One region of the Glutamicibacter mishrai genome, then DNA from elsewhere that is predicted to be linked to it. Evidence: riboswitches for the same ligand, from Rfam matches in the RefSeq annotation. Region 1 holds a riboswitch; each other region holds the start of a gene.
What was found. Region 1 has a riboswitch for thiamine pyrophosphate ahead of D3791_RS04000 (ECF transporter S component). Riboswitches for the same ligand answer to the same signal wherever they lie in the genome.
Positions count from the first base shown of each region.

Region 2: another riboswitch for thiamine pyrophosphate. It lies ahead of thiM (hydroxyethylthiazole kinase); the one in region 1 lies ahead of D3791_RS04000 (ECF transporter S component).
Region 3: another riboswitch for thiamine pyrophosphate. It lies ahead of thiO (glycine oxidase ThiO); the one in region 1 lies ahead of D3791_RS04000 (ECF transporter S component).

Region 1 is NZ_CP032549.1:839,078-848,824, forward strand. It holds gene D3791_RS03995 (ATP-binding cassette domain-containing protein) at 1-1,347, opposite strand, end outside; gene D3791_RS04000 (ECF transporter S component) at 1,344-1,964, opposite strand; TPP riboswitch at 2,029-2,152, opposite strand; gene D3791_RS04005 (DUF4235 domain-containing protein) at 2,226-2,477, shown strand; gene mnhG (monovalent cation/H(+) antiporter subunit G) at 2,545-2,949, opposite strand; gene D3791_RS04015 (MrpF/PhaF family protein) at 2,949-3,215, opposite strand; gene D3791_RS04020 (Na+/H+ antiporter subunit E) at 3,212-3,844, opposite strand; gene D3791_RS04025 (Na+/H+ antiporter subunit D) at 3,853-5,457, opposite strand; gene D3791_RS04030 (Na(+)/H(+) antiporter subunit C) at 5,454-5,903, opposite strand; gene D3791_RS04035 (Na+/H+ antiporter subunit A) at 5,900-8,869, opposite strand; gene D3791_RS04040 (MFS transporter) at 9,116-9,747, shown strand, end outside.
Region 2 is NZ_CP032549.1:1,822,426-1,832,172, forward strand. It holds gene D3791_RS08595 (sugar porter family MFS transporter) at 1-270, opposite strand, end outside; gene D3791_RS08600 (uracil-xanthine permease family protein) at 492-1,769, opposite strand; gene thiD (bifunctional hydroxymethylpyrimidine kinase/phosphomethylpyrimidine kinase) at 1,799-3,226, opposite strand; gene thiE (thiamine phosphate synthase) at 3,223-3,864, opposite strand; gene thiM (hydroxyethylthiazole kinase) at 3,857-4,651, opposite strand; TPP riboswitch at 4,641-4,735, opposite strand; gene D3791_RS08620 (GntR family transcriptional regulator) at 4,773-5,138, opposite strand; gene D3791_RS08625 (hypothetical protein) at 5,135-6,703, opposite strand; gene D3791_RS08630 (aldehyde dehydrogenase family protein) at 6,745-8,196, shown strand; gene D3791_RS08635 (amino acid permease) at 8,276-9,724, shown strand; gene pgm (phosphoglucomutase (alpha-D-glucose-1,6-bisphosphate-dependent)) at 9,721-9,747, opposite strand, start outside.
Region 3 is NZ_CP032549.1:488,513-498,259, forward strand. It holds gene D3791_RS02240 (ThiF family adenylyltransferase) at 1-547, opposite strand, end outside; gene D3791_RS02245 (thiazole synthase) at 547-1,365, opposite strand; gene thiS (sulfur carrier protein ThiS) at 1,368-1,613, opposite strand; gene thiO (glycine oxidase ThiO) at 1,610-2,734, opposite strand; TPP riboswitch at 2,732-2,836, opposite strand; gene D3791_RS02260 (GNAT family N-acetyltransferase) at 2,938-3,879, shown strand; gene D3791_RS02265 (mechanosensitive ion channel) at 3,968-5,197, opposite strand; gene D3791_RS02270 (OsmC family protein) at 5,491-5,922, opposite strand; gene D3791_RS02275 (GNAT family N-acetyltransferase) at 5,927-6,388, opposite strand; gene D3791_RS02280 (alpha/beta fold hydrolase) at 6,520-7,314, opposite strand; gene D3791_RS02285 (VOC family protein) at 7,416-8,099, opposite strand; gene D3791_RS02290 (isocitrate lyase/PEP mutase family protein) at 8,204-8,971, opposite strand; gene D3791_RS02295 (GNAT family N-acetyltransferase) at 9,063-9,638, opposite strand.

The DNA of each region.
Region 1 (9,747 bases):
CAGCACCTGCGGCGCTGCGGCAAGCACCGTGCCCACCGACAGGCGGCGCTTCTCCCCTCCCGAAAGGGTGAAAGGATTCGCCTCGGCAAGGTGCTCCAAGCCCAAGCGCGCCAGCAGCGAGTCGACTAGGGCGTCCACCTCGGCCGGATCGTATTTCAGCTCCTGTCCGCCGCTGGCTTTGGCGCGCTGCGGGGCGAAGGCCAATTCCTCGCGCACGCTCTGGGTGACGAACTGGTGTTCAGGCTCCTGGAACACCGAGCCGATCCGCCCGATCAGCGCCCCCGCTTTCCAGCTGAAGGGCGAAGCATCCAGCCCATTGGCCAGTGCCTCGACGGCCTGCAACTGGCCTGCTGCCGGTTGAAGCAGCCCGCCCAAGGTCAGGGCCAGGGTTGATTTTCCGGCACCGTTCTCTCCCCGGATCACCGTGGCGGTGCCAGCACGCACCGACAGGTCCACGGCTTGGGTCCGCGGCGCGTCGTCGGTGCGGGCGCTGACCAGCTGGTCTGCTTCCAACAGCAGCTCGCCCGGTGCGATAGCAGCGGTTGGCACCTGCGGCAGATAATTCGGCACCCATAATCCGGCCGCCGACAATTCAGCGCGCAGTTCTTCATCATCGATCAGGCGCTGCGGATCCAGGTCGTGGGCCACGCCTCCGCCTGGTTCCAGCACGATGACCCGGTCCATATGCCTGGCCCAGGCATCCAGCCGGTGTTCAACCACCAGCAGCGTCGCGCCAGAGACCTCGGCCGCGTTCAACACCGCGTCGCGCAAGGGCCCGATGCCCTCGGGGTCGACGTTGGCGGTGGGTTCATCCAGCAGCATCAATCCCGGCTGCATGGCCAGGATCCCGGCAAGGGCCAGGCGCTGCTTCTGCCCGCCGGAAAGCTCCTGCGTGCGATGATCCAAGGGCAGCATGCCCAAGCCGACCGCGTCGAGCGCTTCGGGAATGCGCTGGCGGATGATCACCGGATCCACCGCCAGGTTCTCGGCACCGAAGGCCACATCGTCGGCCACCCGGCTTTGCACCACCTGGGTTTCCGGATCCTGCTGCATCAGGCCGACCGGATGCTCCCGGGCGAAGGCATCGGACCCGTCGATCAGCAGCAGTCCGGTGGACTGCTCGGAGTCATCGGCTTCCAGCAAGCCTGCCAGGGCATGCAGCAAGGTCGATTTGCCGGCCCCCGAGGGGCCGACCAGCAGGACTTTCTGGCCCGCGGGGATGTCCAGATCCAGAGAAGCGATGGCTGGCTTCTCGCGTTCGGCGTGGTGCCAGCCGAAACTTCGGGCAATGATCTCGGTGCCCCGGCGGGTGTCAGCGGTGGCACCGGTATTGGCCACCGAACTCATTTTGCGGCCAGTTTTCCGGTTTCCAGGTGAGCACGGCGGCTGGCCAGGGCGCTCAGTGCGCCGGTCTTCGCCAGGCCGCGAGTGGCCAGCCATGAGAGCAGGCCGGCAACAACCAGGCCGGAGACGCCGGTGGCAACCACATGGAAGAGCTTCAGCGCCGGGGTGTATTCAACGTAGTACGCCAAGATGTAGGCCTCGGACACACCGGCGAACAATCCGGAGAACAGGCCAGCGAGCAGTGCAACACCCAGGTTCCACTTGCGGTAGCGGAACGCCGCGAAGACCAGCTCCGCGCCCAGGCCCTGGACCAGTCCGGAGATCAGCACGGTGAGCCCGTAGTGCGATCCGAGCAGCGCTTCGATGACCGCGGCCAGCAGTTCGCAGTACAACGCGGCACCGGGCTTGCGGATGATCAGCGCGCCGAGCACTGCAGGGAACAGCCAGACACCGGTCAGCAGTGCGGCTGCTGGCGGGAATGCTGCGAACGCCAGGGAGAACAGCCCGTAGCCTGCACTCCAGGCCCAGAAGATGACGCCGGAGGCAACGGCGATCACCGATGCGGTGACGATGTCGACGACGCGCCAGCCGTTGCGTTGCTTTGCTGCTGCTTGATTCATTGATGGTCCTCCTGTATCAAGGAGGGGAGATGTACGGGCTGAAGGCGCACTGCGCCCACGTCCGCATCCGAGATGCTCGACTTCCTTCGCCGGTACTAGCCGGAGCAGGTTCGAGGGTCTGCGATCTATCGCACTCTCAGCGTCTTGCGACTCCAGTTTCGAAGTCTGACGCTCCCCTGTCGGAAAATTACTGCCCACCTACCATACCGCAGGTATGCTGGGCAGAGGAACGATAAGTCACGACGTTGAAGCGAGGGCAAAATGAATACAGTGCAGAAACTTGCCACCACGGGTATTTCCATCGGCGCCGGTTTTGTCGGCAGCAAGCTGGTTGATCAGCTGTGGAAGGGTTTTACCGGAAACAAGGCTCCCCGCAAGGGCAGCGAAGAAGCGGCTGAGGCCTCGTTGCGCCAGGCTCTCGGATTTGCGATCTTCTCATCCATTGTGGCCGCCACCATCCAGGTGCTGGCAGACCGTGGCACCAACAAGGTCGTCGCGCGTTTCAGCAAGTAGTACTCGTCAAAGGCGGCGTCCCACCATGGGTGGGACGCCGCCTTTGTGCTTTCTAGACTTGTGCTTTCTAGTCTTCGGTTTTCTCCGCTTGCTTCGACGAGACGTCGGTGGCGCCGGTGGCCGGAGTGCCGCTGACCTTGTCGACGATCTGCTTGAGCTCATCGGCGTAGAGCGAGTCCTTGGCCGCGTGCTTCGTGCGGTAGCCCGAACGGCCGATCATGTGGGCCGATACCGGAGCGGTCAACAGCTGCATGCCCCAAGCCAGGAGAAGCAGCGGCACCACAGCCCAGCTGCGCAGGTGGATCGCGAGCCCGGCGAAGATCAGCAGGAATCCGAGGACCTGCGGCTTTGTGGCCGCGTGCATGCGGGTGAGCATATCGGGGAAGGTGAGCAGGCCGATCCCGGCGATCAGCGACATCAGGCAGCCCAGGATCAGCAGCACCGCGACGAGGATATCCAAGAACATCTCCATCAGGCATTCCTCTGATCGGAAACGTAGCGCGAGACGGTGACCGAGCCGATGAAGCCCAGGGTGCAGGCGGCGATGACGAACAGCAGGTAGTCCGTGTGCCGGTTGTAGACCATCTCAAGGCACAGGGCCACAGAGATGATCAGCAGCATCACGTCCAGGGCCAGCACGCGATCCAGGATCGAGGGGCCCTTGGCTACGCGGATGACACAGGCAAGGGTGGCCAGGCCGAGCATGATGCCGCAGATCCACATCACGATTTCCATCATTTCTTGCCCCTCATTCGCATCAGGTTGGGTCCGCATTCGTGCTTGATCGCGTCGAATTCATCGCGGCTGCCGATCGCCATGATCATCCGGCGTTCGATATCCCGCACCGCTTCGCGAGCGCGGTCCATATCCTGCTGGGATTCGATGTTGATGTAGTGCAGGTACAAGGTGGAGGAGCTGCGATCCACGTCAATGACGAAGGACCCCGGGATCAAGGTCAGCACATGGCCGACCGTGGTCACGATCAGGTCCGAGTCGGTACGCAACGGAACCGCGATCACGCCGCTGCGAGTCTTTTTCCCGCGGAAGACCGCCAGCTTGGCCACTTCGAAGCTGGCCACGAACACCTGGCCGACAAACCAGAAGAACAGCTGCAGGCAGTACCAGGCGTTCATGCGTCCCGAGAGCACCACCGGAGGCAGCGGGAAGAGCGTGACGATCAGCAGCGAGATGATCGCGCCGAAGATCAGGTTCGCCGGCGAGAAGTCCTGCCACAGAGCGCACCACACAAAAAGCAGCAGGGCCAGCAGCGGCCATTCCTGCTTGAGTGTCGCCCGGTGGCGCACGCCAGAGGTATCCAGCGCGTCATCAATACGCTGGTCGCGAGGTTTCAAATTCTTAGTCGGCATCGTCCCTCCTATCCAAGTGGCAAGATCGCGGTGATGTAGGCTTCACGGGCGATCAGCTCCGCGGCGACTCGTTCACAGAACTCGAAGATCGGCCCGGCAAAAATGGTCAGCGCAATGCCTGCGGCAACCAGCGATCCGGTGGCGTAGCGCATGCCCCACGGCAAGGACTTCGCTTCCAATTCCTTCGCGAGCTTCATGCCTAGGGAAGGGTTCTGCGCCCCTCCGGCAACGGTTTCGGCCGCGACCGCAGCCGCTTCGTCCACCAGTTCCTGGTTGGGCACCTCGGCATCAGCGGCCCGACGCCAGAAGATGCGGGCCCACACGCGGATGATCGCCAGCAGGGTCAGCAGGCTGGTTAGCAATCCGGCGCCCACCACAGCCCAGGTCAGCGGGTCGGCATCCTGCACTGCGGCATGGAGCAAGCCGAACTTGCCGAGGAATCCGGAGAACGGGGGGATGCCGCCGAGGTTGATCGCAGGGATGAAGAAGAGCAGCGACAGGGCCGGGGAAAGCTTGGCCAGCGAGCCGAGCTTGGTGACATTCGAGCTTCCGGCACGGCGTTCGATCAATCCGGCCACCATGAACAGCGAGGTCTGCACGATGATGTGGTGCCCGACGTAGTAGATGGTCGCGGCGATGGCCAGCGGTCCCCCGACGGCCACACCGAAGATCAGGTAGCCGATGTGGCTGGTCAGGGTGAAGGAGAGCATGCGCTTGAAGTCCGTCTGCGCCAGTGCGCCGAGGATACCGATGACCATGGTCAGCGCCGCCACCACAAGCAGCCCGGCATTGACCACCCCGCCCGGGAAGAGCAACGTTTCGGTGCGCACGATCGCGTAGACGCCGACCTTGGTCAGCAAACCGGCGAATACCGCGGTCACCGGTGCGGGCGCCGTCGGGTAGGAGTCAGGCAGCCACAGGGACAGCGGGAACACCGCGGCCTTGATGCCGAAGGCAATCAGCAGCAGCACATGCAAAATCAGTTGCGGGCCCTGGTCCAGTTCCGGCAGCTTCACCGCCAGATCGGCCATGTTCACCGTGCCGGTCGCGGCATAGGTCATGGCGATGGCCATCAGGAAGATCACCGAGGACACCACGGACACCACCACATAGGTGGTACCGGCGCGGATGCGCTCGGCGGTGCCGCCCAGAGTCAGCAGCACGTAGCTGGCGGTCAGCAGGATTTCGAACCCGACGTACAGGTTGAACAGGTCGGCGGCCAAGAAGGCGTTGGACACGCCGGCCAGCAGGATCAGGTAGGCCGGGTGGAAGACCGAGACCGGGCCGGGTTCTTCGCCGTCGGCCAAGCCCTGGCTGGTGGCGAAGAAGAGCACGGCCAGCGAGACGAGGGTGGAGATCAGCAGCATGAAGGAGCTGAAGCCGTCGACCATCAACGCGATGCCGAAGGGCGAATCCCAGCCGCCGATGTGGATGGCGTAGCTTTCCCCGCCCCACACGGTCGCGAGCATCCCGGCTTCCAGCACCAGGGTCAGGCACAGGACACCGATGGTGATCAGCCGCTGGGTGCGCACCTGGCGTCGGGCCAGGAACGCGGCGCCGGCGCCGATGATCGGCAGGACGACCGCAAGGGGTGCCAAGTCCAGAAAATTCACTCTTCCCCCTCGCGCACTGGGCGGCCTTCTTCATCGACGAATTCGGTCGTGTCCTCTGCCACCGGCGAATCTTCCTCTTCGTCGTAAGCGGTCTTCTGCGAGACCTTGATATCTTCGGTGTCATCCGCCAGTTCATCAGCGCTGGTCAGCGTCCATGAACGATAGATCATCGCCAGCAGGAAGGCGGTAACCGCAAAGGTGATCACGATGGCCGTGAGGATCAGCGCCTGCGGCAGCGGGTCCGAATATTCCTCGGCCGCCAGCCCCGATTGGAAGAGCGGGGCGACACCGCGCCGTCCTCCGCTGGTGAGGATCAGCAGGTTGATGCCGTTGCCCAGCAGCATGATGCCCAGCAGCACGCGGGTGAGCGTGCGTTCGAGCACCAGATAGAATCCGGCTGCCAGCAGCACCCCGGTGATCACGAGGAAGGTGATGTTCACGCTCATCGTCCAACTCCTGTCCGTGATGCTTCAACAAAGTCATGGCGGTCCACCGGGCTGCGTCCTTCGGAGAGCGAATCGATCTCGCTGCCCAGGGAACGCAGGACATCCTGCACCAGGCCCAGCACCACCAGGTACACGCCGATGTCAAAGACGGTGGAGGTGACGAACTTGTGCTCGCCGAAGAACCAGAATTCCATGGCGTAGGTGGTGAAGATTTCATCGCCCAGCAGCAGCGGCACGATCCCTGCCAAGCCCGCCAGGGCGATACCGCCGCCGATCAGCATGCCCGGGGCGACCCGGATCGATTCGGAGAGCTCGATGCGCCCGCCGGCCAGGTAGCGGATGGTCAGCGCCAGGCCGGCGATCAGGCCGCCGGCAAATCCGCCACCGGGGGTATTGTGCCCGGTGAGCAGCGTGTAGACCGAGAGGACCAGCACCGAGTGGAACATCAGCCGGGTGACCACTTCGAAGATGATGGAACGCCGTTCGGCCACCAAGGTGCTGCCGGCCATGAGCCAGTCCTGGTTGCCGCTGGAGGCGAAGCGGCGGGCGATCCGCAGCTCCACTTCCTTCGACTCCTTGCCGCCCATGGCTTCGGATCCCGAGTCGATGCTTCCCGGGGCCACGTCCTGGGCGCGCACCCGGCTGCCGAAGCTGCGGCCGGCGAAGATCAGCGAGGCCACGCCGGTGGCTGCCGCGGCCAGCACGGTGATTTCCCCGAAGGTATCCCAGACGCGCATATCGACCAGTGCCACGTTCACGATGTTCTTGCCGTAGCCCTCGTGGTAGGCCAGATCCGGCCAGGCCAGCGAGATGCTCGCTTCCTGCCGGGCCCCCATCATGGCGATGGCAATGTAGACCACCATCACCGCCAGGGCGATCGCCATCACGGCACGGCCCCACTTGATCCGGGCCACCCCGCCCCACAGCCGCTTCGGCAGCGCGCGCAGTGCAAGTACGAAGGAGACCAGCACGATGGTCTCCACCAGCAGCTGGGTCAGCGCCAGATCCGGGGCGCCTTGCAGCGCGAAGATCGCGACCATGCCGTAGCCGGTGACCGAAACCATCAGCACCGCCATGAAACGCTTCGGGGCGATGATGGCCACCACGGCGCCGGCGATGATGATGGCGCCGATCAGGATCTGCGCCGGATGATCGGCAATGATCCAGGTCGATGGCCACGGGGTGGCCACGGTCAGCGCGATGCCCAGCGGGATCACCAGCACCACGCCGAGGATCACTCCGAGGTAGAAGGACAGCGAACCACGCTGGGTGCGGCCGGTGATCCAAATCGCAGCCATATCCAGCGCGTTCACCGACATGCGGTAGATCTCCTCGGCCGAGGTCATCATGCGGCGAAGCGGAGCTCCGGTGTCGGTTCGGCGGCGGATCCAGTAGAAGGCCACGCCCAGGCTCACCGAGATGGCGCTCAATCCCAGTGCCGGGTTGAACCCGGCAAATGGCAGCAGGTGCATTTTGCCCGGTCCGCCCTGGGCCGCCGACCAGTGGATCATCAGCGGTTCGACCAGTTGCGGGTACACGCCGAGGAACAGGGTCAGGGCCGAGAGCACCAGCAGCGGGGCCAGGAAGATCAGCGTCGGCGCCTTGCATTTCAGTGCGGGCACCGAATGCTTTTTCACGCCGAATGCGCCGAAGAAGAATCGCAGCGAGTAGCCCATGGTCAACGCGGCGCCCAGCACCAGGCCGGCCAGGGCTATCGGCCCCCACCCGGTGTGCAGGTGCAGCGCTGATTCGTAGACCGCTTCCTTGGCGACGAAGCCGAAGAGCAGCGGGACCCCGGCCATCGAGGCGGCCGCGATTCCGGCGGCCCCGGTCAGGATCGGCATGGCCCGACGCAGTCCGCTGAGCTTGCGGATATCGCGGGTACCGGTGTTGTGGTCGATGATGCCCACGCTCAGGAACAGGGTCGCCTTGAACAGACCGTGGGCCAGGGTCATGGCCAGGGCAGCGAAGGCGGCTTCCGGGGTGCCGAAGCCGAAGATGGCGATGATGAAGCCGAGCTGGGAGACGGTGCCGAAGGCCAGGATGAGCTTGAGGTCGTACTGCTTCAGCGCCCGGAAGCCGCCGATGAGCATGGTCAGGATGCCGATGCCCACAGTCATCGGAGCCCACAGGCTGGTCTCGGCGAAGCCCGGTGCCAGGCGCGCGATCAGGTAGACACCGGCCTTGACCATCGCGGCGGCGTGCAGGTAGGCGGAGACCGGGGTCGGCGCGGCCATAGCGCCGGGCAGCCAGAAGTGGAATGGCACCAGTGCCGACTTGGAAATGGCGCCCACGATAATCAGCGCCACCGCCACATCCGTGTAGGTGCCCAGGGCGACCAGCTGGTCCGCGGAGGCCATGATCTCCGACAGCTGGTAGCTTCCGGCCTTGGTGCCGAGCATCAGGATGCCGGCGAGCATCACCAGCCCGCCAAGGGTCGTGATGATCAACGCGTTCATCGCCGAACGGCGTGCGGTGATCAGCGCCTGGTTGAAGCCGATCAGCAGGTAGGACAGGACGGAGGTGATTTCCCAGAAGACGAACATGACGATCACGTCGTCGGCGGTGACCAGGCCGGTCATCGCTCCGGCAAAGGCGACCATCTTGGCGGCGAAGCCACCGATCTGCGGGTCATCGTTCTTGAAGTAGCGGGCGCAATAGAACAGCACCAGGGCTCCGACACCCAGGATCAGCAGCAAGATGGTGGCCGCCAGGGAGTCCATGCGGAAGTTCAATCCGATGTTCAGCCCCGGGATCCATTGGATGCTGATGGATGGCGGGGCGTTTGGCGCGCCATTGGCCAGGGAATTGTCGGCGGCAAGAACTGCGGGAAGCTGGGTCAAGAGCCAGATGAATCCCACTGCAGGCACGACCGCCACCACATAAAAGGCGTTTCGTTTCAGTGCCCGGAAGAGCATCGGGCACAACAAGGCGGTCACGAACAGCGCAGTGAGAATAACTAGCACGTGTCTCCTCTGTCGACTGGGGGTTGGGCAGAGTGCGATGACCACGAAAAAATAGTCTGCACCTGTAATTTTATCAGCCGGGCGGTGGCCGATCCCGTGGAATGTGTCGTTCCGGTCATATTTTCCGCAGTTTCCGCGGTCAGCTGATTTTGGGCTTTTACACTGGAATGTTCCATTTCCGTGTGTGGAGTTCATTCAGGGTTCGAGCGCAACGGGTACCATTCGAGCATGTCGATCAATCAGCCGATGTCACCGCCGGTCAGCGAAAAATGGCTCAACAAGTACACCTGGGCCTGGGCCAGCTGGGACTGGGGCCAAGCAGCCATCAACGCGGTCATGATCACCTTCGTGTTCACCGTGTACCTGACCAGCGATCTCTTCGGCGACAAGGACCACGCCTCGCTGGTGCTCTCCCAGGCCTTGACCGTGGGCGGGCTGGCCATCGCGTTCCTGGTGCCGGTTACCGGGCTGCGCGCGGATGCCGCCGGCCGGCGCAAGCTGTGGATCGTGGTCAATACGCTGATCCTCGTGGCCATATGCGCGGCCTGCTTCTTCGTCTACCCGGATCCGGCGTTCCTGTGGTTCGGCGCCATCCTCATTGCGTTGATGTCAGTGGTCAGCGAGTTCGCCGGGGTCAATTACAACGCTGTGCTGAACCAGATCTCCACCAAGGCCACGGTCGGCAAGGTCTCCGGTTTCGGCTGGGGCATGGGCTACGTCGGCGGCATCCTCGCCTTGGCGCTGGTGCTCTTCGGCTTTGTCGAACCCATCGTGCAGTGGCCCGGTGCCTCCACCGAGAACTCTTTGAACCTGCGGTTGATTGCCATCTTCTCGGCGGCCTGGTGCCTGGTCTTCGCGTTGCCGCTGTTCTTCATCAT
Region 2 (9,747 bases), 980 kb from region 1:
GAGGATGGAGGCGAAGAGCATGGTGCGTACGCGTCCTACGCGTTCGGAGACCATGCCTGCAATCCATGCGCCGAGAGCTGCGCCGAGCAAGGCGCAGGAAACAGTGAAACCGATAGTTACCGCGTTGAGCCCGAATTCGTGCTCGACAGCGTCTACGGTGCCGTTAACGATTGATGAGTCATATCCAAAAACGAACCCACCCAATGCCGCCCCGAGGGCGATGAAGATGAGTCGTGCGGAGAGTTTTCCGTCTGATGTTGTCGCAGTCACAATCTGCCATGCTATCTGATTTGTCCGGGCTGGAAATCCGTAATTTTCAGATTTTGATGGGATAACAATCACATTTTGGAAGGAGTCCTTACATGTTTCACCCAGACTGTTGTTCTACCCTCTGCGTCTCTTGCCTAACCAGCCGGGGATTGCATCAAAAAGCCGGCCGGTCTCGCGAACAAAGTCGCAACACCGGCCGGCCGAAAAAATTTTTTGAACTCTCAGGATTCTTTCGAATGATCCGCGAGATCGTTGCCGCGCAGCTTGGCCACCGCACGCATCGAGTGGAAGACCACCAAGGTGGCAATCGAACCGAGGGCAATGCCGCCGAGCTGGAACTGGCCGAAGCTGATATCGCTGGTGACGGCAATGGCGATAATCAATCCGGTGCCCGCGGTCATCAGGTTGATCGGATTGCCGAAGTCGACCTTCGCCTCGATCCACAAGCGCGCGCCGACGATGCCGATCATGCCGTACAGGACAATGCCCAACCCGCCGATGACACCCACCGGAATGGTGCCGACCAGGGCGCCGAACTTCGGCAGGAAGGCCAAGGCCATCGCCACAATGGCCGCCACCCAGTAGGCGGCGGTGGAGTACACGCGGGAGGCGGCCATGACGCCGATGTTCTCCGCATAGGTGGTGGTGGCAGAACCGCCACCGAGACCGGCAACAACGCTGGCAGCGCCATCGGCCATCAGCGCGCGGCCGTTGAACTTCGACAGGTCCCGGCCGGTCATCACGCCTACGGTGCGCACGTGTCCGATGTTCTCGGCAATCAACACGAAGACGGCTGGCAGGAACATCAACGCGGTATCAAAGTGGAAGCTCGGAGCGGTGAACTGCGGCAAGCCAACCCAGCTGGCTGACTGGACCGCGCTGAAATCCACCTGGCCCTGCGCCAAAGCCACCAGGTAGCCCAGGACCAAGCCGACAAGAATCGACAGGCGGCCCAGCAGGCCCTTGAAGGCCACCGTGGCCAGCACCGTGAAAATCACCGTCAGGAACGTGGTCAGCGGGACATCGGTCATCGGAGCGAGCGTTGCGCTGGCGAGGTTCAAGCCGATCAGGGCAACGATCGTGCCCATCACCACCGGAGGCATCAGCGCGTGGATCCAGCCGGTGCCGGTCGCCTGCACAATCAGGCCCACCACGAAGAGCAGGGCGCCGGTCATCACGATGCCGCCCAGCGCGCCAGCCATGCTGTGCGACTGGGTGGTGGAGATGACCGGAGCGATCATCGCAAAGGAGGAACCGAGGTAGCTGGGCACCTTGTTGTTGGTCATCAGCAGGAAGATGATGGTGGCCAAGCCGGTGAACAGCAAAGTGGTGGTGACCGGGAAACCGGTCAAGGTGGGGACCAGGATGCTGGAGCCGAACATCGCTAGGATGTGTTGGGCGCCAATGGTAATGGTTTGCGGCCAGTGCAGCCGTTCCTCCGGGGCGACGACCTCGCCTGGGGTGATGGTCTTTCCGTTACCGTGAATGCTCCAGCTCATACAATCCTCCAGATCGTGGCCCGCGCGTTTCAGACCGTAGGAAATTCTACTCGGTTCTGCCGTGCCTGATCGAAGAAGGCCACTTCATGTTCTGAAGATCGCATAAATGCCACCCGCATCCGCTCGCGCAGCCCGTCATCAGCCTGCTTCCATGCTTCGCGCACCATGCTGATGGCGCGTTCCGTGGCGCGGTCGAATTCCTCGGACGCATAGGTCACCAGCCACTGCTTATACGGGTGTGCCTGATGGTTAGCCGAGGCCAGGCGCTTGCCGATGTCCTGGTAAAGCCAGTAGCAGGGAAGGATCGCGGCAATCAGCTCGGCATAGCTCGAAGCGGACGCAGCCAGATGATTCACATAGTTCAGCGTGATGGCGCTGGGGTTCGCGGTCCCCTCAGCCAGGTAGCTGCGATGCAGCTGCAACTCGCCTTCCAGGATTTCGCTGGCGGAATTCGCCCAGAAACGCTGCGCCTCAAGATCCGGGGCCAAGGCGCTGGCCTCGGACAACACCTGGGCGTAGCGCTGCAAGTACAGCGCATCCTGGGCCAGATAGTATTCGAAGTCCGTCTCGGCCAGCGTGCCATCGGCCAGCTGGGTGATGAACTCCAGGTTGTCGATCGAGTCGCGCAGCCCCTGGATCTGCTGCCACCAGCTATCCATCGGATCGGTGTCGCTGAAGAAGTCAGCAAAATGGTTCACCGGACCGTGCCCGCTGCCGACGTTCAGTTCATCGGCCGCGCCGATGGCGCGGAACAAATAGGCCTTGGCCTTCTCCAGGGCGCAGACCCAGTCGCCGGATGCTGCGAAAAGGGTGGCCAGGGCGCTTGAGAGGGTGCAACCGGTGCCATGGGTGTTTTTGGTATCGAGGCGCGGGTTGCTGAACTCGGCCAGCACGCCTTCGCCCGAGACCAGGGCGTCGGGGCAGAGTTCACCGGCCAGGTGCCCGCCCTTGGCCAGGACCAGCGAACCATGCTTCGCGGCCAGGCATTGAGCCTGCTCCAGCGCCTGCGGCCAGCTGGCTGCTGCCGGTTCACGCAGCAGGCTGGCTAGCTCCAGCAGATTCGGGGTGATCACCGAGGCGCGGTCCAACAGCGAATCGAGCACCGCCTCGTCCTCCAGGAGCCGGTCTCCGCTGGTGGCGACCATGACCGGGTCCAGGACCACGGGGGCATCGACGGTATCGAGCCATCCGTTGACCGCGCGAATCACCTCGGCGTTGGCCAGCATCCCGATCTTGATCGCATCGATCTGCACGTCGGCGCTGATGGCCTCCAACTGGGCGAGCACAAACTCGCCGCCGATGGCCTGCACCGCGCTCACCCCTTGGGTGTTCTGCGCGGTCAGCGCGGTGATTACGCACATGCCGTATCCGCCGTTGGCGGCGATGGCTTTGAGATCCGCCTGGATTCCGGCACCGCCCGAGGGATCAGAGCCGGCGATCGAGAGAATGTTTTTCACTGGACCGCCACCCAGGCAGCGACCAGCTGTTCGCTGGCTTCTTGCGGGTTCTCGGCATTGCAGATGGCCCGGACTACCGCCAGGCCCGAACCTCCACCGGCGCGGATGGCGCCGGCGTCTTCAGCGGTAATCGCGCCAATGGCGACACAGGGCAGCTCGGTGAGCGAGGCGGCACGCGCAAAACCATCCAGGCCCAACGGGGTGGGGTGGTCCTTTTTGGTCGGGGTGGCACGCACTGCGCCGACGCCAAGGTAGTCGATGGCCTCGGCATCAAGATTGGCCTGCGCCAGCTGCTCATCGGTGGAAGCGCTCAGGCCGATGATGCCTTCGCCGATGATCTGGCGTGCCAGACGCACCGGAATGTCCTTCTGCCCGATATGGATGCCGTTGACTGCCGCCCCCGCCGCGCGGGCAGCCAGGAACACGTCGATCCGGTCATTGATCAGCAGCTTCGCCTTGCCCTCGGTAAGCCGGGCCGCTGCACATGACAGCTCGAAGAATTCCCTGGCGGTTTCATCCTTGGCCCGCAGCTGGATCCACTCGATGCCACCAGCCACCGCGCCTTCAATGACTTCCAAGGTGGTGCGTGGAGTGCAGCTGGCGGTATTGGCTACCAGATATGCGCCGATATTATCCATGGTTCAGTTCCTCGTACTTCAAATTCTGCAGTTCTTCAGGTTCGGTGGCGGCCAGGGCGTCAAGGAAGGCGACAGCGAAGCTGCCCGGGCCGTTGCTGGCGGCCAGCGCCTTTTCTGCCGCGAGGCCATAGAAGCCGTGGGCGGCGATGGCCGCTTCAAAAGGGTCCTCGTGTACCGCGATCATGCCGGCGCTAAACGCGCCTAGCGCGCACCCGCCACCGGTGACCCTGGTCAGTCCTAAGCCGTTGGTGTGCACCAGCACGGTGCGATTTGCGTCAATGATGGCGTCGGCTTCACCGGAAATGGCCACGACGCTCCCATGCTTGCTGGCCAGTTCGCGTCCGGCATCCAGCGCTGCTTGGACGGTATCGGCCGAGTCAACGCCGCGGCCGCTGGAGTCCTTGCCGGCCAGGGCCAGGATTTCCGAAGCGTTGCCGCGGATCAAGGTGGGGCGCTGCTGCACAATACGGCGTGCGAAGTCGGTGCGCACGGACAGAGCGCCCACGGCTACCGGATCCAATACCCACGGGGTTCCGGCGGCGCTCGCCGAAGCCACCGCTTCCTCCATGGCAACCATTTGCTCAGTGCTGGGAGTACCGAGATTCACCAGTACCGCCGAGGCCAGGGCCGCAAACCCGCCGGCCTCGCCGGGCAAGTTGGTCATGGCCGGTGAAGCACCCGAAGCCAATAAGACATTGGCGGTGAAGTTGGTGACGACAGTATTGGTCAGGCAAAAAACCAAGGGGGAGCGTTGCCGGTATTTTTGGGCAACGGTAGGCAGAGTCATGCGACATCCCTCCGCTAGCGTGAACTAGATCAGGTTCGACGGGTTTCATCTCAGTCGGCTTCTCCGACACCCCGTGTCACTGATTTAGAGAGTACGCAGAAGGGTTGCCTAGAACAAATCCTTACCGTTCACGCCGCGCCACCAGGGCCTTCAGCGTCGCTGCATCCACCTGTTGCGCGGCAGCCAACTCCCAGAGGTGGTCGACGGCTGCCACCAGATCTTCATGTGCGTCTACGGGTTCGGGGCGCGCGTTCACTACCGTGCCGGCACGGCGCCTCGAAGAAATCAGGCCCTCGGCTTCCAATTCCTTGTAGGCGCGGGCCACCGTTCCGGCTGCCACTCCCAGATCCGTCGCCAGCGCGCGCACGGTGGGCAGCTTGCTCCCGGCCGTCAATTCGCCGAGGTTGATAAGCGAGGCGATCTGCGAACGGATCTGTTCGTAGGGTGCAGTGGCCGCCTCGAGGTCCACACTGATCTGCGTGCTCATGCCGAAACATTCGTCAAGAGCCGGGCATTCGGGCGTTTGACCACGAGCAAGGAAGGGATGCAGAAGAGCCCAACGCCAATGGCTATGACCATTGGCTCATCAAACGAGGCCACACCGGGCAAGAGGAATAATGCACTGCAGAGAATGCGTAGGGCCCGGAACTCCAAGACTTGCCGGTACCAGATCTCCTGCTCGCCGGTGACTTGCCATGGAACGGAGCAATGCCGCGTCCACCAGATATATCCGGCTGCAATGAGCAGCAAGCCGAGGACGATCCCGGTGCTGACCCATGGGCTAACTGCCAGTTCTGCGCCGGGAGTCAAAGTCTGCGGCGTGTACAGCATGAAGATTCCACTGGCGATGAACAGTGCCGCCAACGAGTAAACCCAGACAGGCAGGTTTTCGCTGATGGGCTCCCTTGGCGTCCCCAGCTTTGCGCGCAGATGCGCATAGAACGCGAAACCAGCCGAGAGCACCAGGTATATGGCCACTGCGGCTCCGGACAAGGCAAGCATCAGCGTATTGCTGGCGGCTTGCGCTCTGGCCGGGCCAAAGGCTTCGGATAAATGCTCGAAACGGTAACTGCAGGCAATCCAAATCGCGTAGGCGGCGAGCACCATCAACGAGTTGAGGACGTACGATACAGCGTTGCTGTGGTCGCGCATCCGGCTAGATGCACTGGCTTTTGCGTTCCTTCCAACGTTGGCCACTGCGAACTTCGGGGCCCAGACGAACAACACGAAACCCAGAGTGATGAAGCCGAATGTGGACACGGTGTTCCAGCCGGTACCCAGGATCGGGTTTGCGTAGGAAATTTCTGAACCAACGATGTTGATCAGCACCCAGCCACAGTTCCGCAGCAGCCTGTTGAGCCAGACAGCGCGCAACTGCTGGTTGTGGTCAACTGAGATTCCAGCCAGTGGCCTGCGTTTGAGAATGATGAACGCGATGAGGGCAGTCGCTAGCAGAACGCCTGCGATGCACAGTGCAAATAACGGTGCGACCTCGGTGCCCGGGCGCCACCTATCGAGGCCATCCCAGCGGACTTCAGAGAAATTTGAATAATCCTGCGCGGGTACTCCTTCCCGGTCGCTTTCAGAGACATAGGCAGCGACCTTCGAGACAGGCCATATCAGGCAGGACGCGGCGATCGCCAAGATGCCAACAAGGGCGCCGAGCATCCGCGGGAAAGGGGTCGTCAAACTCCGCGGTTCCAATGAGGCCACGCGCACCGTTTGCAGTTCTTTTGGCCAGGTAAAGAGCCCAATGATGTAAACCGCAGCCAGCCACCCACCGGCGTTCAACGCGATGAATACCAGGGTGAGCATTGACTGCGATTGCGCGGGGACCGACCAGAATTGGGCAAGATCCCAAGATGTGGATAGGAAGAATGCGATGAGCGCGCACCAGAACGAATGCGATTGTGCCCGTCGGAGCGCTTGAGTGCCACGGCGATGGGCGACGGAACGGAGCCACAGGTAGATGATTGTGGCAACCACGGCCATCGACAAGGCGCTCGCAGAAATCTCTTCCATACCCGTTAATGTATCAAATGGTTGATACATAATGAATCCTTCGGCGAATTATTCAATAGAAATTCCGCTCGGTGGCGTACGCTCAAAACATGGGTCTGTTTACCTCCACTCCATTGCCCGAGCCGGTCGGCGATTCCGCTCCTCCGGTGGACGAGCATCCTTCCCGCATCGCCACGGTTCTGAATCATCTTCGCCGCTCGGCCGATGCGCGAATTACCCATCCGCGCCGCTTTAGGATCCAGCAGCTGCGTGCCCTGGAGAAGATGCTCGAAGAGCACCTTGATGACTTCCTCCAGGCATTGAACGAAGACCTGGGAAAGAGCCCCACCGAAGCCAAATTCGCCGAGGTCGACGTGGTGCGCGCCGAGATCGATTTCGCGCTGCGGCACCTGGCCGAATGGATGGACAGCACCGGGGTGAAGGTGCCACTGGCACTTCAGCCAGCCATGGCCAAGATCGAACCGCGCCCCCTGGGAGTGGTCCTGATCATCGGCGCGTGGAACTACCCGCTGCAGCTCGTGCTGGCACCATTGGTAGCCGCCATTGCCGCCGGCAACGCCGCGGTCATCAAGCCCTCCGAATTAGCTCCTGCCACCTCGGGCGCTTTGGCGAAATTCCTGCCGCTCTATCTTGATGAACGGGTTTTCGCGGTCATTGAAGGCGGAGTGGATACTGCTACCGAATTATTGGTAGCCCGCTGGGACCATATCTTCTACACCGGCGGAGAGCGGGTTGCGAAGATTGTCGCGATGGCGGCCGCAAAGCACCTGACCCCGACCACGCTGGAGCTCGGCGGAAAGTCTCCGGCGGTCGTGGACAACCACTCGCCAGCCACCGCCAAGCGCCTGGCCTATGCGAAGTTCATGAATGCCGGCCAGACCTGCGTCGCACCGGATTACATCCTGTGCATTGGAGATGCCACGCCGCTGATCAACCGCCTGGGGCAGGCCATCACCAGCTTCTACGGCAAGGAACCCATTACCCACCCCGACTTCGGGCGCATTGCCAGCAGCCAGCATTTTGAGCGTTTGCTTGCAATGCTTGAACAGGGCGAGGTGGTGTTCGGTGGCGAGTATGACGAAGAGACCTTGCGTATCGCACCGACCATCATGCGCAACGTCGACCTGGATGGCACTCTGATGAGCGAGGAAATCTTCGGCCCGATTCTTCCGGTCATCGAGGTCAAGACTTTCGAGGAAGCCCTGGAATTCATTGCCCGGCGCCCCTCGCCGCTAGCGGCCTATCTGATGAGCGAGAGCCCTCGGCTGCAGTCGATTTTCTCGGACCGGGTGCGCGCTGGCGCTATTGTGCACAACGCTCCCTTGGCCCAGATGGTCATTCCCACCCTGCCGTTTGGCGGCGTAGGCGCAAGCGGCATGGGTTCGTATCACGGGAAGCATGGCTTTGATCGGCTTTCGCAAATGCGTTCGGAACTCAACAAAACCACGGTGGTTGATACCCTGAGCGCAATTTATCCTCCGTATTCGTGGGCTAAGCGAAAGATTATTGATCGCTTACTGTAGCGCGGTTCATAGCTTTGCGACTGGTCAGAGTGCTTGGATTGAAAGGTTGGAAATTTCTAAGCATCAGGAGATGTAACGCATGACTGAGCCCGCACCGTCGCAGGACGGCCTGAAGCGTGGCCTCAAAGCTCGCCACATGCAGATGATTGCCATTGGCGGCTCAATTGGTACCGGACTATTCGTCGCGTCCGGCGGCACGATCTCTGAAGCTGGCCCGGGTGGCGCGCTCGTCGCTTATGCCCTGATTGGCATCATGGTGCTGCTGCTGATGCAGTCACTGGGCGAGATGAGTACACGACTTCCTGTGGCAGGTTCATTCCAGACCTACGCCACCGTCTTCGTCAACCGCCACTTCGGCTTCGCGATCGGGTGGAACTACTGGTTCAACTGGGCTATTACCGTCGCCGCCGAGCTGGTTGCCGCGGGCATCGTGATGTCTTACTGGTTCCCGGACTCTCCCGGATGGATCTGGGCCGCCATCTTCCTGGTGCTGCTCACCGGGCTCAACGCCCTGTCGTCCAAGGCCTTCGGCGAAGGCGAATACTGGCTCGCTGCCATCAAGGTCATCACGGTCATCGTGTTCCTGATCTGCGGCTTCGCGATGATCTTCGGCATCATCGGCGGAACCTCGCCAGGATTTAGCAACTGGACCGACGGGGACGCGCCATTTGTGGGCGGATGGCTGTCCATCGTTTCGGTGTTCATGATTGCCGGCTTCTCGTTCCAGGGAACCGAGCTGGTTGGTGTTGCCGCAGGTGAAGCGGAAAACCCGCAGCGCGATGTTCCGAAGGCCATCAAGACCATCTTCTGGCGAATCATGCTCTTCTACATCGGCGCCATCTTTGTCATCGGCATGTTGATCCCATACCTGGATCCTTCACTGCTGTCATCCGAAGCATCGGACATCGCCACCTCGCCGTTCACCTTGGTCTTCGAGCGAGCCGGCATCGCGTTCGCCGCCGCGTTGATGAACGCAGTGATCCTCTCGGCCATCCTGTCGGCAGGCAACTCCGGCCTATATGCCTCTGCGCGCATGCTTTATTCCATGGCCAAAGACGGCAAAGCACCGAAGATCTTCGCCCGCTTGAACAAGCGTGGCGTTCCGGTGCCGGCCATGCTTTTGACCGCCTCGGTGGGGCTCTTCGGGTTCCTGACGGCGATCATCGGACAGGGCGAGGCCTACACCTGGCTGCTGAACGTCTCGGGGCTGTCCGGATTCATTGCGTGGGTTGGCATTGCGGTGAGCCACTATCAATTCCGCAAGGCCTACTTGGCCAGCGGTCAGGACCTGGCCGATCTGCCGTACAAGGCTCCGCTGTTCCCTCTAGGCCCAATCCTTGCCTTCGTCATCCTGCTGGTGGTCATCGCCGGCCAGAACTACCAGGCAGTCCTGGACGGCAATCTGCTGCAGATGGCTTCGAGCTATGTCGGCCTGCCGATCTTCCTCTTGCTGTGGCTGGGCCACTGGCTGGCTACTCGCAAGCAGCCAGCCGAGGTCATTGACCCATGGACCGCGAAGCTGAACTAGCCAGCCAGAGCAGCGTCAACAAT
Region 3 (9,747 bases), 350 kb from region 1:
CGCGAAGCATCGGACCGGTTCGAGGATCAAAAACCGATACTTGTCCCGAGAACTGGAAGAGCGTTCCCCACACCAGTGGCGTCCCGGTGATTTCCGCCGCGTCCGAGGCAAGGTACCGGGTGGCGAAGTTGTCACTGCCGTCGATGACCAGGTCATAAGCCTCAAAGAGTTCAATCGCGTTCTCTGTGCTCAGCCGTTCGTTCAGCGCTCGGATCCGCACGGTGCTGTTGAGGTCTTCGGCCAGCCGCTGCACAGAGGCGACCTTGGGCAAACCGACATCGGATTCCCGATGCATGATCTGGCGCTGCAAATTCGAGAGCTCAACGGTGTCGTCGTCCAGGACCCCGATCTGGCCAACGCCCGCGGCGATCAGATAGCTGGCGATCGGGCTGCCCAGTCCCCCGGCGCCGATGATCAGCACCTTGACATTGATGATGCGCCGCTGGCCTTCTTCGCCGACTCCGGGAAGGGTCAGGTGCCGCGAGTAGCGGGCCAGCACGCCCGGGTCGATGCTTGGCGCCGGTTCGCACAGCGGCGGGCGCGGCATCAGAATTCCCCGACCAGGGTTTGCATGATTCCTTCTACTGGCGAGGAGGCCAGCGCGGTGTCGCGGCGCGGGATCCTGCCGGCCAGCCGGGCGGCACGTCCTGCGCGCACCGCATCACGCATGGCTGCCGCCATCAGCGGGGCATTATGGGCACGGGTGACGGCGCTGGCCAAGAGGACCGCGTCGCAGCCTAGCTCCATGGCCAGCGCGGCATCCGAGGCAGTTCCCACGCCGGCATCGAGGACCACCGGCACATTGGCCCGGGAAACGATGGTGGAAATATTGTGCGGGTTCAAGATCCCCAGGCCGGAACCGATGGGCGCTCCGGCAGGCATGATCGCCGCGACCCCGGCATCCTGGAGCCGCTGTGCTAGCGCCGGGTCATCGTTGGTGTAAGCGAACACCTTGAAGCCCTCGGCGACCAGTTGCTCGGTGGCGGAATACAGCTCCAGCGGATCCGGCAGCAAGGTGTGCTCATCGGCGATGACTTCAAGCTTGATCCAGTCGGTTTCCAGGGCTTCGCGGGCCAGCTGCGCGGTCAATACGGCATCCCGAGCGGTGAAGCATCCGGCGGTGTTTGGCAGCGGGATCACGTTATTGCGCTGCAGCAGCTCGTAGACATTCCCCGCGCCGGCAGCGGAAAAGTGCCGAATGGCGACGGTGGTCAACTCGGTGCCCGAAACGGCCAGAGCGCTCTCCAGCGTCGCCAGGGATGTAGCCCCGCCGGTGCCCAGGATCAGTCTCGAAGACAGGGTGCGTCCAGCGACGACGAACGGGTCGGTGTCCGCATCGAGTCGGTTGACTTCTTGCGATTCCATCTTTAGCCTCCTTGGGCTGCGGTGACGAGTTCTACGCTGTGCCCGTCTTCAAGCACCTTGCTGTTCCAGCTGCTGCGAGGGACCACTGCGCCGTTGACGGCGGCGGCCACGCCGAGCTTGCTGCCGTCAACCGCTTTCGAATCGGCGTCCAGATCCTTGCCGATCTGCGAGCTGACAAATTCACGCAGGCTTGTCCCTGCTGAGAGCTGGACTTGCTGGGAGTTGAAGGTGATGTTGATCGTGGTCATCCGAGGTGCTCCAGTGCGAGAGTCGAGTGTTGGGTTGCAAATCGTTGGGGGTCAACGTCTTTCAGCATGGGATGCGTGGTGTTGTTTTCGGTGAGGTCCGCGGTCAGTTCGGAACCCAGCGGGCTCAGCAGCACTCCGTGCCGCGAATAGCCGGTGGAGAGCACCAATCCTGGGTCCAGTCGCCCGATCAGCGGGCGGTCATCGGCGGTGGCTGGTCTTGGCCGGGCGATCAATTCGTTCAATGTGCAGTCGCTGATTCCCGGCACGAGCCGGCGTGCATCGTCCAAGAGGGTGTGCATGGCGCCAACGTTGACCTCCGGGTTGCCGTCTTCCCTCACGCTGGCCCCCAGCACCAGGCTTCCGTCCTTGCGCGGGACGAGGTAGACGTTGCGCCGGTGGACAATGCCGCGCACAATGCGGCTGAGCATTGCGGGGCCCGCGGGACCTTGGATCCTGAGGATGTCGCCGTAAACCGGGCGCAGGGGAAGGTCTTTGAGGCCTTTGACGGTTCCGAGCGCGGTGGCGATGACGGTTTGGTCTGCTTCTAGCACCCGCCCCGTGGTGGTTCGCACGGCGCTGGTTCCTGCCTCGTCGGTGAGCAGTTCTTCGGCTTGCTCGCGGATCACGTGATTGGCAAAGTGCTTGAGCAGGATGCGCACCACGCTGCGAGGGTCGATCTGATGGTCCTCGGCGCACAGCACGCCTCCGGCGATGTTGCTGGCAAGGGCTGGTTCCAAGGATCTGGCCTGGCTCGGCAGGAGTTTTTCGGCAGCTAATCCCAGCGATGACTGCAGCGCGACGAGCTCGTGGAGGGCATCGCGGTCAGCGGGCTCCGCAGCGATGACCAGTGTGGAACTTTGCAGGTAGTCCGGGCGCTCCCCGGTGGATGCTTCGATGCGCTCAACGAACCGCGGATATCCGGCATTCGATGCGGCCAGCAGCTGGTGCAATGGGCCTTGGCCCCACACTGTTTCTGCTGCCGGTGCCAGCATTCCGGCTGCGGCGTAGCTGGCGCCTTGGCCGGGAGCTGGATCGATGATAGTGATGCTGTGGCCGCGCGAGCTGAGCTCGAAGGCGGTGGCGAGGCCGATGATTCCGGCGCCAACAATATTGACATGCACGGTGGCACGATTCCTTCCTACGGCGGCATGACCCGCATCAGGTGTAGCGGTCGGCTCAGTGCCCTCTCAGCCTGGTCGAGTCAGGCTCCCGCGGAGTAATTGCGATTATAAGCATGATGCAGCTCATAAAAGCGAACTGTTCTTGACTTAGTCCCGTCATCTTTTGTGATGTACTTACTGACATGGAGCAACAGGACTATCCCATGAATTTGTCGGCGGATTCCCCGCTGTTCCGCGAAGTCGTTGACCTGGAGCGGCATTTGCTCGATCCTTCGCTTCGCCACGATGGAGCGTGGCTGGAAGGCGTCCTGCATGAGCAGTTTTACGAAATTGGCGCGAGCGGACGGACCTTCGACAGGTCTGAAGCCATCACCCTGCTCGCGGCTGAAGATCCGGATGCTCCTGCACTGCATGTCGTGGATCCGTCGGCAGTCCGTCTGGCAGAGGATCTGGTCCAATTGCGCTGGGCCACTGATGGGTCCCGCCCCGCGATGCGCAGTTCCTTGTGGATTCGGGATGCGGGCCGATGGCAAATGTTCTTCCATCAAGGCACGCTCACGGCCCAACCTGTGCGTGATCCCGAGCGGGCAGGGAATGCGCCGTCGGCTGAGCCTGAAGATGTGTACACTGTCAGGAACCTGAAGTCCACCGACGCCGCCGCGGTGCATGAGGCTTTCATCTCGCACCCGGATATGGCGCGGCAGGGCGATGCCGATACCCCTGAGAAAGCGCGGGCTTACGTTGATTTTCTGCTGGGCAATGACCAGGTTCAATGCCCGCTGGCCATCACGATCAACGATCGTTTAGTGGGCTTGGTGTGCGGTACCGTGGATCGCTCGAATGCCAACGCGTGGATCTGGTATTGGATGCATCATGAATACCGTGGCCGGTCGCTGACCACCAGGGCCGTGGCGGCCTTGGTTGATCACCTTTACGACGAGCTGGGCTTGTTCCGGCTGGAGCTCGGCCTGCGGGCCAATAATCCTGGATCCCGGCACGTGGCTGAGAGCAATGGCTTCCTGCGCGAAGGAATAGAGCGTGGCAAGTTCCTTGTTGATGGCGAACGCATCGACGTCTACACCTATGCCCGCCTGAGAACAGATCCGCCAGCGAACGTGCAGCCCTTGCCGCTCAAGCGCGCGTAGCGATTTGCTTTGAACGCAAAATAGCCGCGGAATCCGTGGTGGATTCCGCGACTATTTTTGTGTCCCTTTTAGGTTCTGTTCGGGATGGTTAGATACCTGGCGACGTTGGCGGTGCTGGCGGTGCCGAATCCGGACCGTTGGAGCTCAGCTTGTCGGTATCGATCTTGTTGAGGGTACGAGCGGCTGCCTCGCGACCACCAAGGCCGAATGCGAGAGCGGCTGCAAGAGCTGCACCGATGACAATTGCGCCGAAGGCCATGTTGATGATCGAGTCAGCGATTCCCATGTACTTCAGGCCCATTGCCACGAACAGTGCAATGGCGGTGTAGCGGATGATCTTCGACGCGGTGGTGTCACCCATGAACTTGCCGATGACGTTAGCCACGACGAAGCCAGCGGCAACGATTGCCGCACCGAAGAGGATCTTGCCGCCCAGTTCCAGAATCTCGTTCAGGATGTTGGTGATTGCCGGGAAGTTCAGCATCTGGGCTGCCATCACACCGAAGAACAGTACGATTGCGATCTTCACGATGCCGGCGATGATGCCCGATGCACTCTTGCCTTCTGGGACAACGCCCCAGCCAGCAACGACGCGGTCAGTGCCGACACCCTGCAAGGTGGACTCCAACAACTGGCCAACAAACTTTGCGATCAGGAAGCCAACTGCCAGAAGGACCAGGGCCATGATGACCTGTGGGATGGCAGTGAAGACCAGCTGCAGCATTTGCTCGGCAGGCTGCGAAATCGCGGCGATGCCCAAGACCTGCAGAGCAGAGATTGCGACGACCAGCAGGATCAGGGCGAAGACGATGTTCGCGATGATGTCAACGATCTTTGCTTGGGTTTCGCGAGACTGAATCTCATCTACTGGCTCGTCGCCTGGGGTCAGCTTGCGGACAATGCCGCTGAAGTCGACCGTTCCCAGACCAGTGGTCAGCAGCTGTCGAACAATGTTGGCGATGACGTAGCCGATAAAGAAGATAAAGCCGGCGCCGATGAGGTTCGGGATGAACGCCATGACTCCGCCGAGCAGGCCCTGGACCGGCGTAAGAACTTCAGAAAGCGCGAAGACCTGAAGGATTGCGACGAGACCAAAGAGCCAAACAATCAGTCCAGCGACCTTGCCTAGAGACTGGCCTATTTGAGCTCCGTCATTTCCCTGCTTCTGCAGGAACTTCACCCTGGATACGAGCTTGGCTGCAGCCCAGCGAACTATTCGCGCCACAAGCCACGTAACGATGAGAATGACTAGCGCAATGCCTACCTTTTGTAGCATTGACGCCCAGTCGATGTTGCCTAAGACGTTCTCAGATTGCATGTCTGCTCCTTCAACGTAGGGACATCTCGACCCTACGATGAAGGACCAGCGCTGACTAGGGCAAAGAGTTAAATTCCCAGCTGGTTTCATGGAACTTCCACAGCTTCAACTACTAAAACCGAAGCCGTAGATACGAGATTCAACGGAAAACGCAGAAAGTGACCTAGAACACTACTGGATCACGAAAAATTTGAAAGCTCGCAAACCTTCAATCCCGTGAATTTCCTTGGAGTGACTTGTAGTTTCTGCTTTTCGACGCTAGCTCCAACGCCGAAAAGCAGAGACTTCACGCTTTATTCAACTACTTCGCTGACAACTTTTGCGCCGAACTCAACTGTGCGTGAAACGGTGCAGTATTTGTCATGCGACAACTTCACGATTCGTTCGACCATGCTGGCCGCCTTGCGTCCTTCATCGGTATCGGGGAACTTCAAATCGAACCCGAGATGAATGTCATCCATACGGCTGGCACCGTCCTCGGATAGCTTGTATCCGCTGGCGAGTACATCAAATTTCTCTGGTTCGCTCCGGCGGGTTGTTGCCACATCAACGTCAATGGACGAGCAGCCAGCAATGGCGGCAAGCAGCAGCTCCACCGGGGTCAGCAAGCCCTCTCCTTGGCCGAATTCAATGCTTGCACCGCTCTCAAGGCTGGTAGCTGTGTACTTTCGTGATTCGGTGCGCTGAACACTGACTTCGCGGATTTCTCGGCTATTTTCACTCATGAAACTATCGTGCCACGTTATTCGCTGATGAAAAGTCGTAGCGCAATACGACCCTGGACGAATCCCCTTGCGCACTGGATGGCGTTTGCTGGAATCCGCAGGTTCGGAAAAATTCAATGGCCTGTGTGCGTCGAGAATCCAGATGCACAGCCACTTCCGGGCAACGCTCGGTGATATGGCTCAGCAAGAGCCGGCCCACCCCGTGGTGACGATCTGCATGGCGTACCCAAAGGATCTCGATTTCCGACTCATTCCAGGCTGCAAAACCCAGGATCTGCTCACCTTGCTGGGCGATGCGGACCTGCAAGGATTGGGAATACACCGATTCCAAAGCGGCAGCGACAGCATCCAGATCAGCTGCCGACAAGAAGTCCAAACGACGTTCGACCGAACTTTTCCAGACATCCAATAAGTCTGGAACCTCATCGATACTCGTCCATTCACGAAGAACAATTTGGTCTTCCATACGTTGTTTCCTGCTTTCGAACAACCACTGATAATGCTTGAGGGAAATCTAATCCCACAACAGACTTTACTCAACAACTATTTTGAGTATTGATCGTCCTGCCGAATTGTGAATATCGCCCAAGTACCGGTCTACTTTGGCAACAGCAGTCTTTGAACTTTTTCCGCCCAAGTCCGCAATTCGCCCTCGACTATTTCAGGTTGCTCAATATGCACGTTGTGCCCTGCTTGCTCAATGACGTTTATGCGAAGTTCGGCGTAACGCGTGGCCAGAAGATGAGGGTCTTCGAAACCAGTGACGTGGTCATGACGCCCACACACGATGGAAACCGGATTGGACAACCGACCTTCACGATGCAGTGGAAGAGGCTGGAGAAAATAGCGTTTGGAAAGCTTGGCCATCGCTCGCAAATTGGCCGACACAAGACCCGGTAGAACCCATTCGGAGAATCGTTCCCAGGCTGGACGCGTTTGAATGACTGCGACGTCGGTGAACAGCTGTTTGTCCCTCTCACTGAGCGACTCCAGCAAATCCTGATCCGCTACGGCCACCGCAGGATCAGGAAGCGTGCGCTGCTTGCTGTCCGCGTATACTGCCGGAGCGATGAGGAACATTCCCTGCACGGAGTCGCTAAACCTGTCAGCCATTTCCTGGCACAGCAGCCCACCCATGGAATTTCCCAGCAACGCGAAAGGCCCGTTGCCGACAATAGCGCCGATTTCATGTTCCAACCAGTCAGCAAGTTCCGGCAAACCGCCAGCATCGGCCAGCGGTTCACACTGCCCAAAGCCGGGCAAATCCAGATAATGACGTTCGAACACCCCAGACTCGGCGAGCACTTCATCCAGCGGCAACAGGATTCGATGGTCTACCCCGTTGCCATGGACCATGAATAGCGGCATGCCACTGCCGTGGATTTTGTGCAACGTACTGAGCTCATTTCCTCATCTGAACCGGCGGGGCCTGTGCGACCTGCACAGACCACAGCTCCCGGAATTCCGCCCCTCCTGCTTTAGAGCGTGCACGGTTAGTGGCTTGGGGCCGGCAGTATGCAGAATTCGTTGCCGGATGGATCCAAGAATACTTGCCAGGGAACCTCGCCCCACGCATGCGGCAGCTTGGTTGCCCCAGTGTCGAGCACCATGGCCAGAATCTGTTCCACGTCGTCTCCCGCTTCCAGCCGCAGATCCAGATGGACGGAAGATTTAGCGGACGTTTTCGGATGCTTCTCAGGCACCAGCACAATCATTGGTCCGAGACCGGCCGGATGCTTGAGCACTGTCGACGAGTGCTCGGCAGGTTGAAATCCGGTGAGCTTCGCCCAGAATATGGCATCTCGTTCTGGATCAGAGCTAAGTATTTCTACCGCTAGCAAAGCCAGTGGGCGTGACGATTCGGATGCCTGGCCGAGAACAAAATACGTTCGCGCAGCGGCGTCCGCATGTTCGCCGCGAGTCGCGCCCTGGTAATCAACGGTTGTTTTCTCATAGTCTTCCGCTGAAGCCAGCACCGGGAAGACCCGTTGCGACTCGGGCTGCGGATCCGGGACCGTTGGAAAACAAATATCGAGAAACTGTTCGCCAGCAAGCGCAAGCCGGGTTTCAAACCCGCCCTCGTTATCCGTCAGGGTTTCGCTCCCCAGCAACTCTTCCCAGTGCTTTCCCTGCCGGCGTGGGGAGTCAGCATCAAAAACCAGATTTTCCCAGTACATCTATCCTCGACTTGAATTTGCCGCTCTCGGCGAGCGCCTTGTGGACGGTCAGATCCCGCCGCAACTGATGGCGTTGCGGCGGGATCACCTTGATTCGGACATTCTTAGCTTTGGCGCCATGCGCCAAGCTGCTGGGTTGAGACTTCAGCCAACCACTTTTGCCATAGCGGTCCGAAGCTCACGCGCCTCACTCCGAGTGCGCGCAGGGCGGCGAGGTCTCCGGCAGCATGGGCGGTCACCGGGTGGGCGGTGACATTCACTGGAATCGAGACGGCCTGGACCACCTGCTCAACCTGTTCGGCAGTGGACAGGGCTACCGGATAGACACTCCGGGCTCCTGCTTCTTCCAGCAGCTTGATACGCGCAATAGCTTCTCCCAGCGGATCGGCAAACTGATCGCTGAGTTTCACGGCATCGGTACGTCCATTGATGACAAATTCCACACCTGCTGTGTCAGCGGCTTCGCGAACACCGTGGATGTAGTCTGCATGCTCTTGGCGGTCGCGAACGCGCTTGCCTTCTTTGTGCACTACGTCTTCGATATTCACGCCGACTGCGCCAGCGGCGAAGACACGTTCAAACAGCTCTTGCGGGCTCAGGCCATACCCGGATTCCACATCTGCGCTCACCGGTACATCCACCGCCCCTGTGATCCGTTGAACCACAGCCAGGTAATCGGCGAAGTCCATCTGTTCCCCGTCTGCGCTGCCAATGGAATCTGCAACGGGGTGGCTGCCGATGGTCAAGCTGGCGAACCCGGCGTCGGCTGCCAGCGAGGCGCTAAAGGTGTCCCACACTGTGGGCATGACCAGAAGTTCCCCGGATTCGTGCTGGATTGCGAGGTTGTGGGCACGTTCTTTGAAATCCGACAATGCGTCCTCCTGAAGTTAGTGGTTCGAGCCCAGTCTACGGAGGCCGAACCACTTGCCAATAGGCTTATCGCAAACTTTCAGTGACAGCCGCTCAGCCCAGAGCAAACACCAATGATTCGCTTCGGCGCGAATTCGACTTGTTGGCGATCGGGCGGCGCTGGATGAGAACGAATCCGGACTTTTCCAGCACTCGGATGGATGCCGCGTTCTGGGGGTCGCAGGTTGCTTCGATCCTGCGCAGTCCTAGCTTTTCACAGCCAAGCTGAATCAGCAGGCCCGCGACTTCGGTGGCAAGACCTTGGCCCCAATAATCCTGGTTCAGGGTGTACCCCATCTCCCCCACCAGGCCGGTGTCGTCGGTTCGCCAGATAGCAGCGGAACCGATGACCTTTTCTTCCATCATCACCGCGGTCATCATGCGGCCAGGCCGGACGATCATCGCATCCGCGATGAAGGATTCGGTTTCAGCCAGAGTATTCGGGCCCCACAAGGAATAGCGGCAGACCTCCGGATCGGAGGTGTAGGCATGGACCTGCATCAGGTCGCGAGCCAGGAATCCGGCGAGCGCAACCCTTGGGCCGACGGCTGCTATCTGCCGTGATCCCGGTGCTTCGGCTTGGGTTCCGGATGTGCTGGGATCTTCAAATCCAGGTTTGATGCGAATCATCCTTGGGGCTCATTGCTGGTCAGGTGGAAGGCGAAGGGGCGGACCCTATCTGAATTTCCAGCCTACCCGTGAGGATATTTCGCAGCTGTTAAGCGGGGTTGAGATTCTT